Regions from separate parts of the Mesorhizobium sp. WSM4904 genome, predicted to be linked through region 2. Evidence: riboswitches for the same ligand, from Rfam matches in the RefSeq annotation. Region 2 holds a riboswitch; the other holds the start of a gene.

Evidence for each region. Region 2 has a riboswitch for S-adenosylmethionine ahead of QAZ47_RS31780 (O-succinylhomoserine sulfhydrylase). Riboswitches for the same ligand answer to the same signal wherever they lie in the genome.
Region 1: another riboswitch for S-adenosylmethionine. It lies ahead of QAZ47_RS09245 (homoserine O-acetyltransferase); the one in region 2 lies ahead of QAZ47_RS31780 (O-succinylhomoserine sulfhydrylase).

The regions. Positions count from the first base shown of each region.
Region 1 covers NZ_CP121354.1:1,947,132-1,954,379, forward strand. The annotation lists gene QAZ47_RS09215 (ABC transporter ATP-binding protein/permease) at 1-254, shown strand, start outside; gene QAZ47_RS09220 (DUF1194 domain-containing protein) at 410-1,210, shown strand; gene QAZ47_RS09225 (glycosyltransferase family A protein) at 1,260-2,189, opposite strand; partial or broken gene QAZ47_RS09230 (DUF1330 domain-containing protein) at 2,384-2,584, shown strand; gene QAZ47_RS09235 (glycosyltransferase) at 2,652-3,644, opposite strand; gene metW (methionine biosynthesis protein MetW) at 3,791-4,405, opposite strand; gene QAZ47_RS09245 (homoserine O-acetyltransferase) at 4,485-5,654, opposite strand; SAM riboswitch at 5,722-5,799, opposite strand; gene hisC (histidinol-phosphate transaminase) at 5,988-7,049, shown strand; gene QAZ47_RS09255 (prephenate/arogenate dehydrogenase family protein) at 7,056-7,248, shown strand, end outside.
Region 2 covers NZ_CP121354.1:6,582,837-6,590,084, reverse strand. The annotation lists gene argF (ornithine carbamoyltransferase) at 1-644, shown strand, start outside; gene QAZ47_RS31795 (Hsp33 family molecular chaperone) at 768-1,799, shown strand; gene apaG (Co2+/Mg2+ efflux protein ApaG) at 2,339-2,731, opposite strand; gene QAZ47_RS31785 (ceramide glucosyltransferase) at 2,950-4,095, shown strand; gene QAZ47_RS31780 (O-succinylhomoserine sulfhydrylase) at 4,133-5,320, opposite strand; SAM riboswitch at 5,394-5,471, opposite strand; gene QAZ47_RS31775 (2'-deoxycytidine 5'-triphosphate deaminase) at 5,618-6,712, shown strand; gene QAZ47_RS31770 (ABC transporter substrate-binding protein) at 6,846-7,248, shown strand, end outside.

The DNA.
Region 1 (7,248 bases), 2.0 Mb from region 2:
AGCCGAAATGGGTGATCATCGACGAAGCGCTGGACACCTTCGACGGCGCCACGCTACGGCGCGTGCTGGCGATGCTGCAGGCCAGGCTGCCGGACGCCGCCATCCTCAATATCGGGCGCGGCCTGCACAACATCCAGTTCTTCCCGCGCGCGCTCACCATCGTCAAGGACAGCGGCCGATCGGCGCTCAAGCCGGCCCGCCTCCGCGCCGGGGCGATCGAACCGCCACCGCGTGCGGTGCGCGCCAAGAAATAGCTTTATTTCGCCGCGATCGCCGGGAAGAATCCCAGCCTAAAGCGCGTCGCGCTGAAACGGATTCAGGCGACGCGCTTTAAGTCTTTGTCTTGATGCATGTCGTTCGCCAAAACCGCTGCGCACTTTTGGGCGACATGCATCGGTCGGAGCCTGCCATGCTCAAGCTGCTCAGCCTGCTTGCATGCCTTGCCTGCGCCGAGGCAGCGCCAATGCCTGCAATCGGCGACGGCACCCCTGTCGATGTCGAACTCGTGCTGGCCGTCGACATCTCGCAATCGATGGACGAAGGGGAGTTCGCCCTGCAGCGTGCCGGCTATGTCGAGGCGCTGCGCCATCGCGACTTCATCAGCGCTGTGCGCTCGGGCCGGAAAGGCCGCATCGCGCTCGCCTATTTCGAATGGGCGGGGGTCGTGCGCGACGACGGCGTGATTGCCTGGCAGATCATCGACGGCGCGGACAGCGCCAACGCCTTTGCCGACAAGATCGCCGGCCGGCCGTTCCGGAGCTTTCGCGGCACGTCGATCTCGGGCGCTCTCGGCTTCGGTGCGGGGCTTTTGGAGAAAAACGGCTTTTCGGCGCCGCGCCGGGTCATCGACATATCGGGGGACGGGCCGAACAATGCCGGACTGCCTGTCGCCATGACCCGCGACGCCGCTTTGGCCGAGGGCATAATCATCAACGGCCTGCCGATCCTGATCAGTCCGTCGCCGAGCGTCAGCCGCCTCGACCGCTACTATGCCGACTGCGTCACCGGCGGTCCCGGCTCGTTCGTACTGCCGATCTATGCGGCGTCCGAATTCTCGACGGCGATCCGCCGCAAGCTGATCCAGGAGGTGAGCGGCATCGATGATGCCAGAAGGATTCGCGTCGATGTGCAGGCGCCAACCGATTGCCTGCTCGGCGAGCGGCTGCGGCAACGGTTTTCCGATCCGTATTTTCCCGAGCTGGATCGGTGAGGTGCCTGTCTTGCGGTGTTTCGGCTGGAACGCCGCTCCGTGCGCTTAATCAGACCGCCCGGGCGCCGTATTTGGCGCGGAACTCGTCATAACAGTCACGACGCCAGCGGCGGCCGACGACGTAACCGCGCAGCAATTCGGGCAGCGAGTAGCCGAGCGCCTTGGACGACCGGTTGGCGAGATAGCCGGAAAAAGCCTGCGGCAGCCTGCCCTTCAGTATATCGGCGATAATCTGCCGGGCGATCATATAGGGCGGAACGTCGGGATAGCGGTCGGCTATGTAAGGGTGTTTGCCGATCAGGTTGGCATAGGCCTCGACATAGCCGTCGCGACGACCGGAGATCGAATTCTCCGAATTGTACTTCTTCCAGTCGATATCCTCCGACAGCAAGGCACCGCTGCGGCGGGCAAAACGCAGCAGCAATTCGCGGTCCTGCATGCGCGTGATGTCGCTGTCATAGCCGCCGATCGCAAGCAGCGACTCGTGCCGGGCGGTGATCGCCGAGCCGGCAATGAAGATCGTCTGCGAGACCAGGGCGCGCTGCAGCGTGCTCTTGTCGAGCAAGGCCTCGCGGTTGATACACTTGGTGCTGCGCTGGCCTTTCACCGAGACGTAGGAACTGATCAGCACTTCGAGCGACGGGTTCTTGTCGAACCGCGCGAGCGTCCGCTCCAACCGGTCCGGCAGATAGACATCGTCCGAATCAAGGAAGGTCACGATCGGCGCCCGCGCGCGCTCGATGCCCGCGTTGCGCGCGGCATTGGCGCCTCGCCATTTCGCTCCGACATAGATTAGCCTGGGATCGCGAATCTCGGCCAGGGCCAGGGCCGTTCCATCGGTCGAACCGTCGTCGACCACGATGTGCTCGAAGCGGGTAAGTGTCTGGGCAAGAACGCTTTCTACCGCACGAACGACCTGATGGCGCCGATTGTGCGTCGGCGTGATCACGCTAATCAACGGAGCGACTTCGCTCGACATCCGGCTGCCGCTGCCACCGGTCGCGCCCGGCGTTTGATCTAAGGGTCTGATGGCTACCTTCCATTCCCCCCCGGAATCGCAGCCAAGCTACTAAAAAGCGGTCTCCGTGTCACCCAAGCGCAGCGGGAAAGGAGACGGATTCCGGTCGGTTTCCGCGCCATTGCGGTTTGAAGGCAACACCGGCGTCTGTCCGCGGTGAAGTCGAGGTGGTCGAGAACAGCTGGCCGGGCCACCTGATCGTCATCGAATTCCCGGACAGGCAGCATGTGCGCGACTGGTACCGGTCGCCGGCATATCAACAGATCCTCGCGTTGCGCACCGGCAATTCCGAATCCGACGTTATCTTCGTCGACGGCGTCGAGCATCCGCACAAGGCTACCGATGTGCTGGGCTGAATGAGGCGGCGAGAATGCGAACGATTAGCGGCGAGTCCGAGCGATCGTGGCTACAATTGCAGATAGGCTAACTGTGGTCGACATAGTCGGGCAAGGTTTCGATCTCATCGCGTACGAGGCCCGTCGCCAGGCCGAAATGACCGAAAAACGCCAGAGTGTAGAAGGCCAGCCCGACAATCAGCGACAACGGGATTTGCCAGAGCGACATGCCTGTCTGCGGCGCATGGCGTATCACCCGTCGTACCACGCGCCACGAATTGGTCACCCATCGGCTGAACGACTTGGCGATGCGTCGAGAGCGACTGGGGGACTTGATCTCGACGAACTTCCTGTCGGCATCCCTGCCGGTCACCAGTGCGCGCCACAAGAAGAAACGCCAACCCCGCGGGGGATAGTGATAGACGCGTGCGCCGGCATGGACGATTTCGTGACCCTCGCGGCGAAGCTGATGCATAAGCAGCGTGCAGGAAACCTTGAATCCATTGTTCTGCGGGAAGGGATGGCTGGCGATCCAGTCGCGCCGGAAGGCGACGTTGTTGGCGTTGATCGCCCGTTTCGCGGCGAATTTCTCGTCTCCCCGAGCCATAGGGAAGAACCAGATCAGCGCAAAGGTTCGCGAGAAGAAATCGTCGTAGAAAAGGTAGGTATAGCCGTTGACGCAAACGGTCCCGGGTTTCTGAAACGGGCCGAGCAGGATCGACAGCCAGCCCGGTTCCGGAACCGTGTCTGAGTCCATGAAGATCACAATGTCCGTGTCGGTTGCCAGGACTCCGTTGTTCTTGAGTTCGTAATAGCGGCCGCCGGGACAGGCGGCGAAGCGAAGCTCGGCCACCTCTTTCAGCCGTGGTGCTTCCCTATTGATGTGGTCCTGCAGCGACGGGGCGTCCGCGTCGTGCCCGGCGTGCGAGATGACGACTTTCGGGCTTGCGAGACCGGCCGCCGAAACCGAGGCGATTTCATCCGCCAGGATGGTCAGCCCAACGCCGATCTCGTCCCAGTCGATCGACTTGGCATTTTCCATTTCCACGACGACTGAATAAGTCGGGAGATCGCCGACCATCGCTGTTCACCCACCATGTTGCCTGATTGAGGTCAGTATAGCCGTCTCAATTCGCTGTCAAATGACAGAAACAACAATGCAAATATTTGGTGCTCCACCGACATTCGCGGCTGTGCTGCGAGCGAGGAGAACAGATTCGAGCGCTACTACCGCCGCAGCAAGAACACCGCTTGCTGGCCGAAGAAGTTCCAGAACCACCACGGCATCGACAGGCCGATCTTCTGGCCGTTGGCGTCGAGCGCGGTCGCCTTCTCGACCGTCGCGCCGAGCTCTTCGCACAGATTGACGAAGTCGCGGATGGTGCAGAAGTGGATGTTCGGCGTGTCGTACCAGGAATAGGGCAGGTCCTTGGTGACCGGCATCCTGCCCTTGATCAGCAGCGAGAAGCGCACCCGCCAATGGCCGAAATTGGGGAAGGAGACGATGGCGCGGTTGCCGATCCGAAGCAGCTCGTCGAGCACCAGCTTCGGGTTGCGGGTCGCCTGCAGGGTCTGCGACAGCACGACGAAGTCGAAACCCTTGTCGGGATAGAATTCGAGGTCCTTGTCGGCATCGCCCTGGACGACGGAGAGGCCGCGCGCCACGCATTCGTTGACGCCGCGCTGCGACAATTCCAGGCCGCGGCCGTCGACCTGCTTGGTCTCCTGCAGCAGTTCCAAAAGCACGCCATCGCCCGAGCCGACATCGAGCACGCGCGAATGCGACGGGATGAGATCGGTGACGACCTCGAGGTCGACACGCTGGGCGCGGTTGACGCTCATCAGGCAACCTCCGGCCTTATGGCATTTGCAGCCGATGGCGTCGCAGGAATGCGGCTAGAACAAACGAATCGCGACCCGCTCATAGGCTGAGCCCCCTGGCGCGGGCGGCGGAGGCAATGAAGCCGTTGATGGCCGCGAACAGTTCCGGCTCGTCGAGCAGGAAGGCGTCATGGCCGCGATCGGTCTCGATCTCGACGAAGGAGACGGAGGCGCCGGCGGCATTGAGCGCATGCACGATCGAGCGGCTTTCCTCCGTCGGGAACAGCCAGTCGCTTGTGAAGGACACCAGGCAGAAACGCGTCCTGGTTCCGGCGAAGGCATCGGCCAGCCGTCCGCCATGGTCGGCGGCGAGGTCGAAATAGTCCATCGCGCGGGTCAGATAGAGGTAGGAGTTGGCGTCGAAGCGATCGACGAAAGTCATGCCTTGATGGCGCAGGTAGCTTTCGATCTGGAAATCGGCATCGAAGCCGAAGGTGAGCGCCTCGCGGTCCTGCAGGTTGCGGCCGAACTTGCGGTGAAGGGCCGCCTCCGACAGATAGGTGATATGGGCGGCCATGCGGGCCACCGCGAGCCCCTTTTCCGGACGCCGGCCGAAATCGAGATATTTGCCGCCATGCCAGTCCGGATCGGCCATGACGGCCTGCCGTCCGACCTCGTGGAAGGCGATGTTCTGCGAGGAATGGCGGGCGCCGGTGGCGATCGGCAGCGCGCAGAAGACGCGTTCCGAATGGCTGGCGGCCCATTCCAGCACCTGCATGCCCCCCATCGAGCCGCCGATCACGCAAAACAGCTTCTCGATGCCGAAATGGTCGACCAGCATCAGTTGCGCGCGCACCATGTCGCGGATGGTGATGATCGGCAGGTCGAGGCCATAGGGCCGGCCTGTCGCCGGATTGGTCGAGGCCGGGCCGGTGGAGCCGAGACAGCCGCCGACGACGTTGGCGCAGATGACGAAGAAGCGGCTGGTGTCGATGATCTTGCCGGGGCCGATCAGCACCTCCCACCAGCCCGGCTTGCCGGTCACCGGATTGGTGTTGGCGACATGCTGGTCGCCGGTCAGCGCATGGCAGACGAGGATGGCGTTGGAGCGGGCGTCGTTGAGGGTGCCGTAGGTCTGGTAGGCGACCTGGAATGGCGACAGGATCGTGCCGGCATCGAGCTTCAGCGGCTTGTCGGGACCGAACCGCAGCACCGGGCTCGACGGATGGTCGGCCTCGTTGTTGGTCCTTGCAACGCGCTGAGCGGACATTTGCATTCCCCATCCAGTCCGGCCGGCGGCGGACAACAAAAAACCGGCCTGCCTTCGCAAAGCCGGTTACAGGTTGCAAACGGCCCTTTAGCGAATTGTTTAACGTGGCTGCAAGCCGACCGGCCAAATCACCACGGGAAGTCCGGCTGCTCTTCTAGGACCAGCGCCGCGCTTCGTCAACGGGCAGCTACCTGGGATCGGCATGGTGGCGCAAGCACCGGCACTCGACATTCGGGGCCACGGCCTGTATTTCCGCTGCGGCCTCGAAGGCCTTCTCGACGGATTTGTGACATGAAGCAGGATCAGGCACGTCCAACACCTCGCGCGGGCATCATGGACATCGATGCGTACGTGCCGGGCAAGAGCACCGCGCCGGCCGGCGTGACGAAGGTCTATAAGCTGTCGTCCAACGAGAATCCGCTCGGGCCCTCGCCGAAAGCGATCGAGGCCGCGCGGGACGTGGCTGCCAGGCTCGACGTCTATCCGGACGGCAGCGCCCGCCGGCTGCGCGAGGCGATCGCTGAAGTGCACGGCCTCAACCCGGCAAACATCGTTTGCTCCAACGGCTCCGACGAGATCCTGGGGCTCTTGGCACAGACCTATCTTGCGCCGGGAGACGAGGCCGTGTTCACCGAACATGCCTTCATGGTCTACAAGATCTACATCCAGGCGGCCGGCGCGAAGCCGGTGGCAGTCAAGGAAACCGACGAGCGCGCCGACATCGACGCGATCCTCGCCGCCGTCACGCCGGCGACGCGGATCGTCTTCCTTGCCAATCCCAACAATCCGACCGGCACCTACGTGCCTTTCCAGGAAGTGCGCCGGCTGCATGCCGGACTGCCGAAGAACGTGCTTCTGGTGCTCGACGCCGCCTATGCCGAATATGTACGCCGTAACGACTACGAGGCCGGCATCGAGCTGGCGGGCAGTTCCGAGAACGTCGTCATGACGCGCACCTTCTCCAAGCTCGGCCTCGGCGGGGCGCGCGTCGGCTGGATGTACGGGCCGGCGCATATCGTCGATGCCATCAATCGGGTGCGCGGTCCCTTCAACGTCAACGCAACCGCGATCGAGGCGGGCATCGCGGCCATCCGCGACCGCGCCCATGTCGAGCGCAGCGTGGCGCACAACGAGAAATGGCTGGCCTGGGTCAGCGAGCAGGTGACCCTGCTCGGGCTGCGCGTCACGCCCAGCGTCGGCAATTTCGTGCTGATCCATTTTCCCGATGACAAGCGGCATTCGGCGGCGGCGGCGGACGACTATCTGAGCGCACGCGGCTACATCCTGCGTCGCGTCACCGGTTACGGCTTCCCCAATGCGCTGCGTATGAGCATCGGCACCGAAGAGGCCAATCGCGGCGTCGTCGAAGCGCTGACGAATTTCCTGAAAAGCTAGAACACCATGACCTCACCGATGTTCGAGAAAATAGCGCTGGTCGGCATCGGCCTGATCGGCTCGTCGCTCGCCCGCGTCATCCGCCGCGAAGGCCTGGCGCGCCATATCGCCATCGCGACGCGCAGCACATCGACGCTGAGGCGGGCCGAGGAACTCGGTCTCGGCGATTCCTACACGACCGAGGCCAAGGAAGCGGCGC
Region 2 (7,248 bases):
CCGCCAAGGTGCTGTCGCGCTACGTCGACGCCATCATGATCCGCACCACCTCGCATGAACGGCTGCTGGAGCTCACCGAAAACGCCACCGTTCCGGTCATCAACGGGCTCACCGACGACACCCACCCGTGCCAGCTGATGGCCGACATCATGACCTACGAGGAGCATCGCGGTCCGGTCGCCGGCAGGACCTTCGCCTGGACCGGCGACGGCAACAACGTGCTGCACTCGCTGCTCGAAGCCTCGGCGCGGTTCCGCTTCAACCTTAACGTCGCGGTGCCGGAAGGCAGCGAGCCGTTCGAGAAATACGTCGACTGGGCGAAGGCCAATGGCGGCAAGGTCAGGTTTGCCCACTCGGCCGAGGAGGCAGTCGACCAGGCGGATTGCGTCGTCACCGACAGCTGGGTGTCGATGGGCCAGGAGCATCGCGCCCGCGGCCACAACGTCTTCCTGCCTTACCAGGTCAACGCCGCGCTGATGGCCAAGGCGAAGTCCGACGCGCTCTTCATGCACTGCCTGCCGGCGCACCGAGGCGAGGAGGTCACCGACGAGGTGATCGACGGGCCGCATTCGGTGGTGTTCGACGAGGCCGAAAACCGGCTGCACGCCCAGAAAGCGGTGCTGGCCTGGTGCCTGGGCGCTTGAGAAGGCCCGACTTGAACCGGATTGTCTTGATCCGGACCAACTTGATCTGGCGATGTGTGATGCCTATTTGCGGGCCATCACGCAAATCGAACGCGCTTCGACCCATGCCGCCTGCAAAGCGGGATGGACGCGCCCCGGAGCTTTGTCATGTTGGAAACCCGTCCATTGGCTGATCATCAACCCAAACTCGGTGAATTCGGCTTCGCCGGCGACGACCATGTCGTGCCTTACGAAGTGGCGCCCCTCGACGTGCGCGGTCGCACCGTGCAGCTCGGGCCGATGCTCGACGCCATTCTCAGCCGTCACGACTATCCCGAACCGGTCGCGCGGCTGCTGGCGGAAGCCTGCGTGCTCACCGTGCTGCTCGGCACGTCGCTGAAGTTCGAGGGCAAGTTCATCCTGCAGACCCGCACCGACGGGCCGGTCGACATGCTGGTGGCCGATTTCACCACACCGCATGCGCTGCGCGCCTATGCGCGCTTCGACGCCGACCGGCTGCAGGCGCTGGTGGCCTCGGGCGAGACTTCGCAGGAGAAGCTGCTCGGCACCGGCGTTCTGGCGCTGACCATCGATCAGGGCGCCCACACGCAGCGTTATCAGGGCATCGTCCAACTCGACGGCACGTCGCTGGAGGACGCCGCGCGCACCTACTTCCGCCAGTCCGAGCAGATCCCGACCGATCTGAGGATGTCGGTTGCCAAGCTGGTGACGCCGGGTCCGGGCGGCGCCCGCGAGCAATGGCGCGCGGGCGGCATCCTGGCGCAGTTCCTGCCGCAGGCGCCGGAGCGCATGCGCGTGCCCGATATTTCGGGTGGCGACGGCGATCCGCGAGACGTGGCGCACGAACCGGCCGACAATTCATGGCGGGAATTGCTGGCGCTGCTCGGCACCATCGAGCCGACTGAGCTGATCGACCCCATGGTGGGCGCCGAGCGGCTGCTCTACCGGCTGTTCCACGAGCACGGCGTGCGCGTCTTCCGCAGCGTTCCCGTCGCCGACCAGTGCTCCTGCTCGCGCGAGAAGATCCGCGGCATCCTCGAAGGCTTTTCGGCCGAGGAGATCGAGCACAGCACCGAGGACGGCGGCATCCATGTCGCTTGCGAGTTCTGCTCGACGCAGTACGACTTCGATCCGGCGGAATTCGCGGGCGAGTGAAATTCTTTCCTTCTCCCCGTTCCACGGGGAGAAGGCGCCCGAAGGGCGGATGAGGGGCAGTGCCAACGTCGGCGATGTCGGAACCCCTCGCTCCGTCCGAAAGAAATCGAAACCTTGGCGCCGCCCCACATTGCACTGCCGGGCATTTCTCCCCGTAAAACGGCTACGGCGTGCACACATTTCCAAGCGGCTGGTCTTTGGCGATAGCGTGCATGGCAGCTTGGCGCATGCATTGTCTAAGTAGCGCTGGTCGACCCCCACTCCGTCTCGGCTTCGCCGAGCCACCTCTCCCCCGATCGACGGGGTAGAGGAAAGGCGCCAAGCTCTTTGCCGTCAGCGCTCGTCCAGCAACGTTCCCTTCCTTTCCCTCCGGAGGGGGAAAGGTGGCGCTGCGAAGCAGCGACGGATTGGGGGAACCACGTGGCAATCAAGCCTCAGCCCGATCAGTCACGCCAGTCACAGAAGAAGATGTGTGCATAGCGTAGCGTAAAACAGGAGAAAGAGGCTGTCGCGGGCATTTTCGCCAATCGCCAAACTCGCTAATTCACCGTGCGCCTCGTCCCCGGCATATCGAGGGAGAAGGCCGGGATGGCGACATCGAACGTCTCGCCGCGTCCGTTGCGCATCGTGTAGTGGCCGACCATGATGCCGGACGGCGTCGAGAGCGGGCATCCCGACGTGTACTGGTAGCTGTCGCCCGGGTTGAGCTCCGGCTGGTCGCCGACGACGCCGGCGCCACGCACCTCCTCGACGCGGCCGCGTCCGTCGGTGATGTGCCAATAGCGCGACAGAAGCTGCACGAACTCGTCCGACCGGTTGTCTATCGTCACCTGATAGCCCCACACGTAGCGGTCCTCCGACGGATCGGAACGATCCTCCAGATAGAACGGCCTGACCTGCACTTCGATGTTGCGCGTCACGGCGCGATACATGGGCCACTCCGGTTTGCCGGCTAGGAACATTTACCGCGCTCCGCGGTTGTTACACGAAGCGCCGTCCATCCTGCCAGATTCTAGCGCAGTTGCCTAAAAACAATGTCATTTAAGTGACACATGACAATGTTGGTGTGCAGAAACTATGCGGGCGACTCGGGCGCTCTGTCGACTGATGAAACGGCCGCGGGCGGCCCTTCCGGAGTGACCAGAACTCGATGGAACTGACCTTTGCAGCCGCCTTTGCTTCGTCAGCCCTTCTTCTTTCCAATTTTGCCAGCATCCTGCTCGCCTCGTCGCGATTGAAGCCCAGGCGCCTCATTCCCCCGTTCGCCGGCAAGCAGCCGCCGGTCTCCATCATCGTGCCGTCGCGCGGCGTCGAGCCATTCGCCGAGGAGACGCTCAAGCGCGCCTTCTCGCTCGACTGGCCGCGTTATGAGCTGATCTTCTGCGTCACCCAACCGGAAGACCCTGTGGTCAAGTTGATCAATGCCGCGATCGCGCGCTTCCCGAACGTGCCGGCGCGGCTCTTGATCGGCGAGGACAGGATCAGCGCCAATCCCAAGCTCAACAACTGCGTCAAGGGCTGGCTGGCGGCCCGGCACGACTGGGTGATTCTCGCCGATTCCAACGTGCTGATGCCCAAGGACTATGTCCAGCACCTGATGGCGGCCTGGCGACGGAATACCGGCCTCGTCTGCTCGACGCCGGTCGGCTCGCGGCCGGACGGCTTCTGGGCCGAGGTCGAATGCGCTTTCCTCAACACGCTGCAGGCGCGCTGGCAATATGCCGGCGAGGCGGTCGGCCTTGGCTTCGCTCAGGGCAAGAGCATGTTGTGGAACAAGTCGATGCTCGACGCAAACGGCGGCATACAGGCGCTGGCCGCCGAGGCCGCCGAGGATGCGGCGGCCACCAAGCTGATCAACAGCCTGGGCCTCCGGGTCAACCTCGTGGCCTCGCCCTTCGAACAGCCGCTCGGCCAGCGCACGCTCGCCGAAGTCTGGTCGCGCCAGGCGCGCTGGGCGCGGCTGCGCCGCGTCACCTTCCCGCAGTTCTTCGCGCCCGAGATCCTGACCGGCGTGGTTGTGCCGCTGATTTTCGCGCTGATTGCGGCGGCAAGCGCCGGCGTCAGCCTCCCCACCACGGCGCTTTGCGTGCTGGCGGTCGCCTATGTGCCGGAGTGCCTGCTTGCATGGTCCAAGGGCTGGTACCTGTCGCCGCGCAGCGTCACCGCGATGATCGTGCGCGACGCCATGCTTCCCATCGTCTGGTCGCGCGGCTGGCTGGGCGGCGTCGTCGAATGGCGCGGCAACGCCATGACGATCCGCACCGGGGAGATGACCGAACTCGAAGAGATTGCCTGAGCCGGCTGCGGCTCAAGCAATCTCTTTGCGGCCACCGTTACCGCGCTGCCCTCAGCGCCTGTTCGACGTCGTTGAGCAGATCGTCTGTATCCTCCAGACCGACGGAGAGCCTGAGCGTGCCGGGCCCGATGCCGAGTTCGGCGCGCGCCTCGTCGCTCAGGTTCTTGTGCGTCGTCGTGGCCGGATGGGTGATCAGGCTCTTGGCGTCACCGAGATTGTTGGAGATCAGCACGATGTCGAGCGCGTTCTGGAGGGCGAAGGCCGCCTGCTTGCCGCCCTTGACGTCGATACAGATCAGCGTCGAGCCGCCAGACATCTGCTTCCTGACGACGTCCGCCTGCGGATGGTCGGCCCGCCCCGGATAGATGACGCGGGCGATCTCCGGCCGGCCGGCCAGGAAGTCCGCGATCCTGCCGGCGCTTTCCGTCTGCTGGCGCACGCGCAGCGGCAGAGTCTCCAGACCTTTCAGCAGCGTCCAGGCGTTGAAGGGCGACAGGCTCGGGCCAGTGTGCCGGAAATAGTCGTGCAGGTTCTCATCGATCCATTTCTTGTCCGACAGGATGACGCCGCCGAGGCAGCGGCCCTGTCCGTCGATATGCTTGGTCGCCGAATAGACCACGACATGGGCGCCGAGCTGCAATGGCTTCTGCTGCAGCGGCGTGGCGAATACGTTGTCGACGATCAGCCTCGCGCCGATCGAATTGGCTAAAGCGGCGACGGCGGCGATGTCGACCACTTCCAGCGTCGGGTTGGTCGGGCTTTCCAGGAAGAACAGCTTGGTGTTCGGCCTGACCGCTTTTTCCCAGTTGGCGATGTCGGTGCCGTCGACCAGCGTCGCCTCGATGCCGTAGCGCGGCGCCAGCGTCTCGACCACCCAGCGGCAGGAGCCGAACAGCGCCCGCGCCGCAACGATGTGGTCGCCCGCCTTCACGCTGCAGAGCAGGGCGGCGGACACGGCTGCCATGCCGGAAGCAGTGGCGCGGGCATCCTCCGCGCCTTCCAGCGCGCACATGCGCTTCTCGAACATGTCGACGGTCGGGTTGGCGTAGCGCGAATAGATGAAGCCCGGCTCCTCGCCTTTGAAGCGGGCTTCCGCGGCTTGCGCCGTTTCGTAGACATAGCCCTGGGTGAGGTACATCGCCTCGGCGGTCTCGCCGAAGCCGGAACGCAGTGTGCCGCCATGCACGAGTGCCGTCTGAGGCTTCCAGTTACGCGTCTTGGTCATCGCCCTAATTCCACTCGCAAAGAACAGTCCAAACACAAAAAAACCGGCCGCGATGTCGCAACCGGTCCATATGGCCTCGCGGCCAGCGGTCCTTTAGCGACTTGTTTAACGTGGCTGCAAGCCGACCGGCCAAATCACCACGGGATAACGACCCTTTAGACCCGCGCCACGCTTGCGTCAATTGCCGGCTTGATTAAGAGGTTTGTACCAGGCAGGTAGCGCAAGCCCGTTTACGGTTTTCGGCAGGAGCCTGCAAAAGAACCACGCGCTTGCCCGGCCTTCGATCGGAGCCAGACCTTGCGGCAGACAGGCATTCTTCCGGATCAGGACATCGCGGCGCTGTTTGAGGCGAATGCGCTGAAGTCGCCGCGCGCGCTCGACAGCGACCAGATCCAGCCGGCCAGCCTCGATCTCAGGCTCGGCGACACCGCCTTTCGTGTGCGCGCCTCCTTCCTGCCCGGTCCCGATCATCTGGTGGCCGACAAGCTCGACCGGCTGAAGCTGCACGAGATCAGCCTTGCCGAAGGTGCGGTGCTGGAGACGGGCTGCGTCTACATCGTGCCGCTGCTCGAGAGCCTGGCGCTGCCGGCGGAAGTGTCGGCTTCCGCCAACCCGAAGAGCTCGACCGGGCGGCTGGACATCTTCACGCGTGTCATGACCGACCGCGGCCACGAGTTCGACAAGATCGCGGCCGGCTACCATGGCCCGCTCTACCTCGAGGTCAGCCCGCGCACCTTCCCGATCGTCGTGCGCGCCGGCTCGCGGCTGTCGCAGATCCGCTTCCGCATCGGCAACGCGGTGCTCTCGGAGAGCGAACTGCGCGACCTCCACCGCGCTGAGATGTTGGTCGCCACCGAGCCGCCCAACATCTCCGGCGGCGGCATCGCGCTCTCCATCGATCTCGACGGCGACAAGGACGGCCTTGTCGGCTATCGCGGCAAGCACCACACCGGCCTCGTCGACGTCGACAAGCGCGCCGCGCAGGACGTCGTCGACTTCTGGGAGCCGCTCTACAAGAGCGGCGCCGGCGAGCTGGTCCTCGACCCGGACGAGTTCTACATCCTGGTCTCTCGCGAAGCCGTGCACGTGCCGCCGCTCTATGCCGCCGAGATGACGCCCTTCGATCCGCTAGTCGGCGAGTTTCGCGTCCACTATGCCGGCTTCTTCGACCCGGGCTTCGGCCATTCCGCCGCCGGCGGCAGCGGCAGCCGCGCCGTGCTCGAAGTGCGCAGCCACGAGGTGCCGTTCATCCTCGACCACGGCCAGATCGTCGGTCGCCTGGTCTACGAGCATATGCTCAAGCGCCCACGGGCGCTTTACGGCACCGATCTCGGCTCCAACTATCAGGCGCAAGGGCTCAAGCTCTCCAAGCATTTCCGCGCCGCGCGCTGAGCTCCGCGGCAGCCAGACTGTGCTTGCCTGGCCAACCGCACCATGCTTGGCTGCGCGTAACTGGCATAGAACCTGATCGAGGGAGACGAAAATGCGGATATCCAGATGGATCATATCGGCAGCGGCCGCAGCCATGCTGGCGCTCGGCGCCGGTTCGGCAGGCGCAGCGGAAAAGATCAAGATCGGCACCGAGGGCGCCTATCCGCCCTTCAACACCATCACGCCGGACGGCAAGGTCGAGGGCTTCGACATCGACATCGCCAATGCGCTCTGCGCGCAGATGAAGGTCGAATGCGAGATCGTCACCCAGGACTGGGACGGCATCATTCCGGCGCTGCAGGCCAAGAAATTCGACGCCATCATCGCCTCGATGAGCATCACCGAGGAACGCAAGAAGCAGGTCGCCTTCACCCACAAATACTACACCACGCCGCTTTCGCTGGTCGCCTTGAAAGATAGCGACATCGCCTCGACCGAGCCTGCCGCTCTCGCCGGCAAGACGGTCGGCGCCCAGGCCTCGACCACCCAGGCCAACT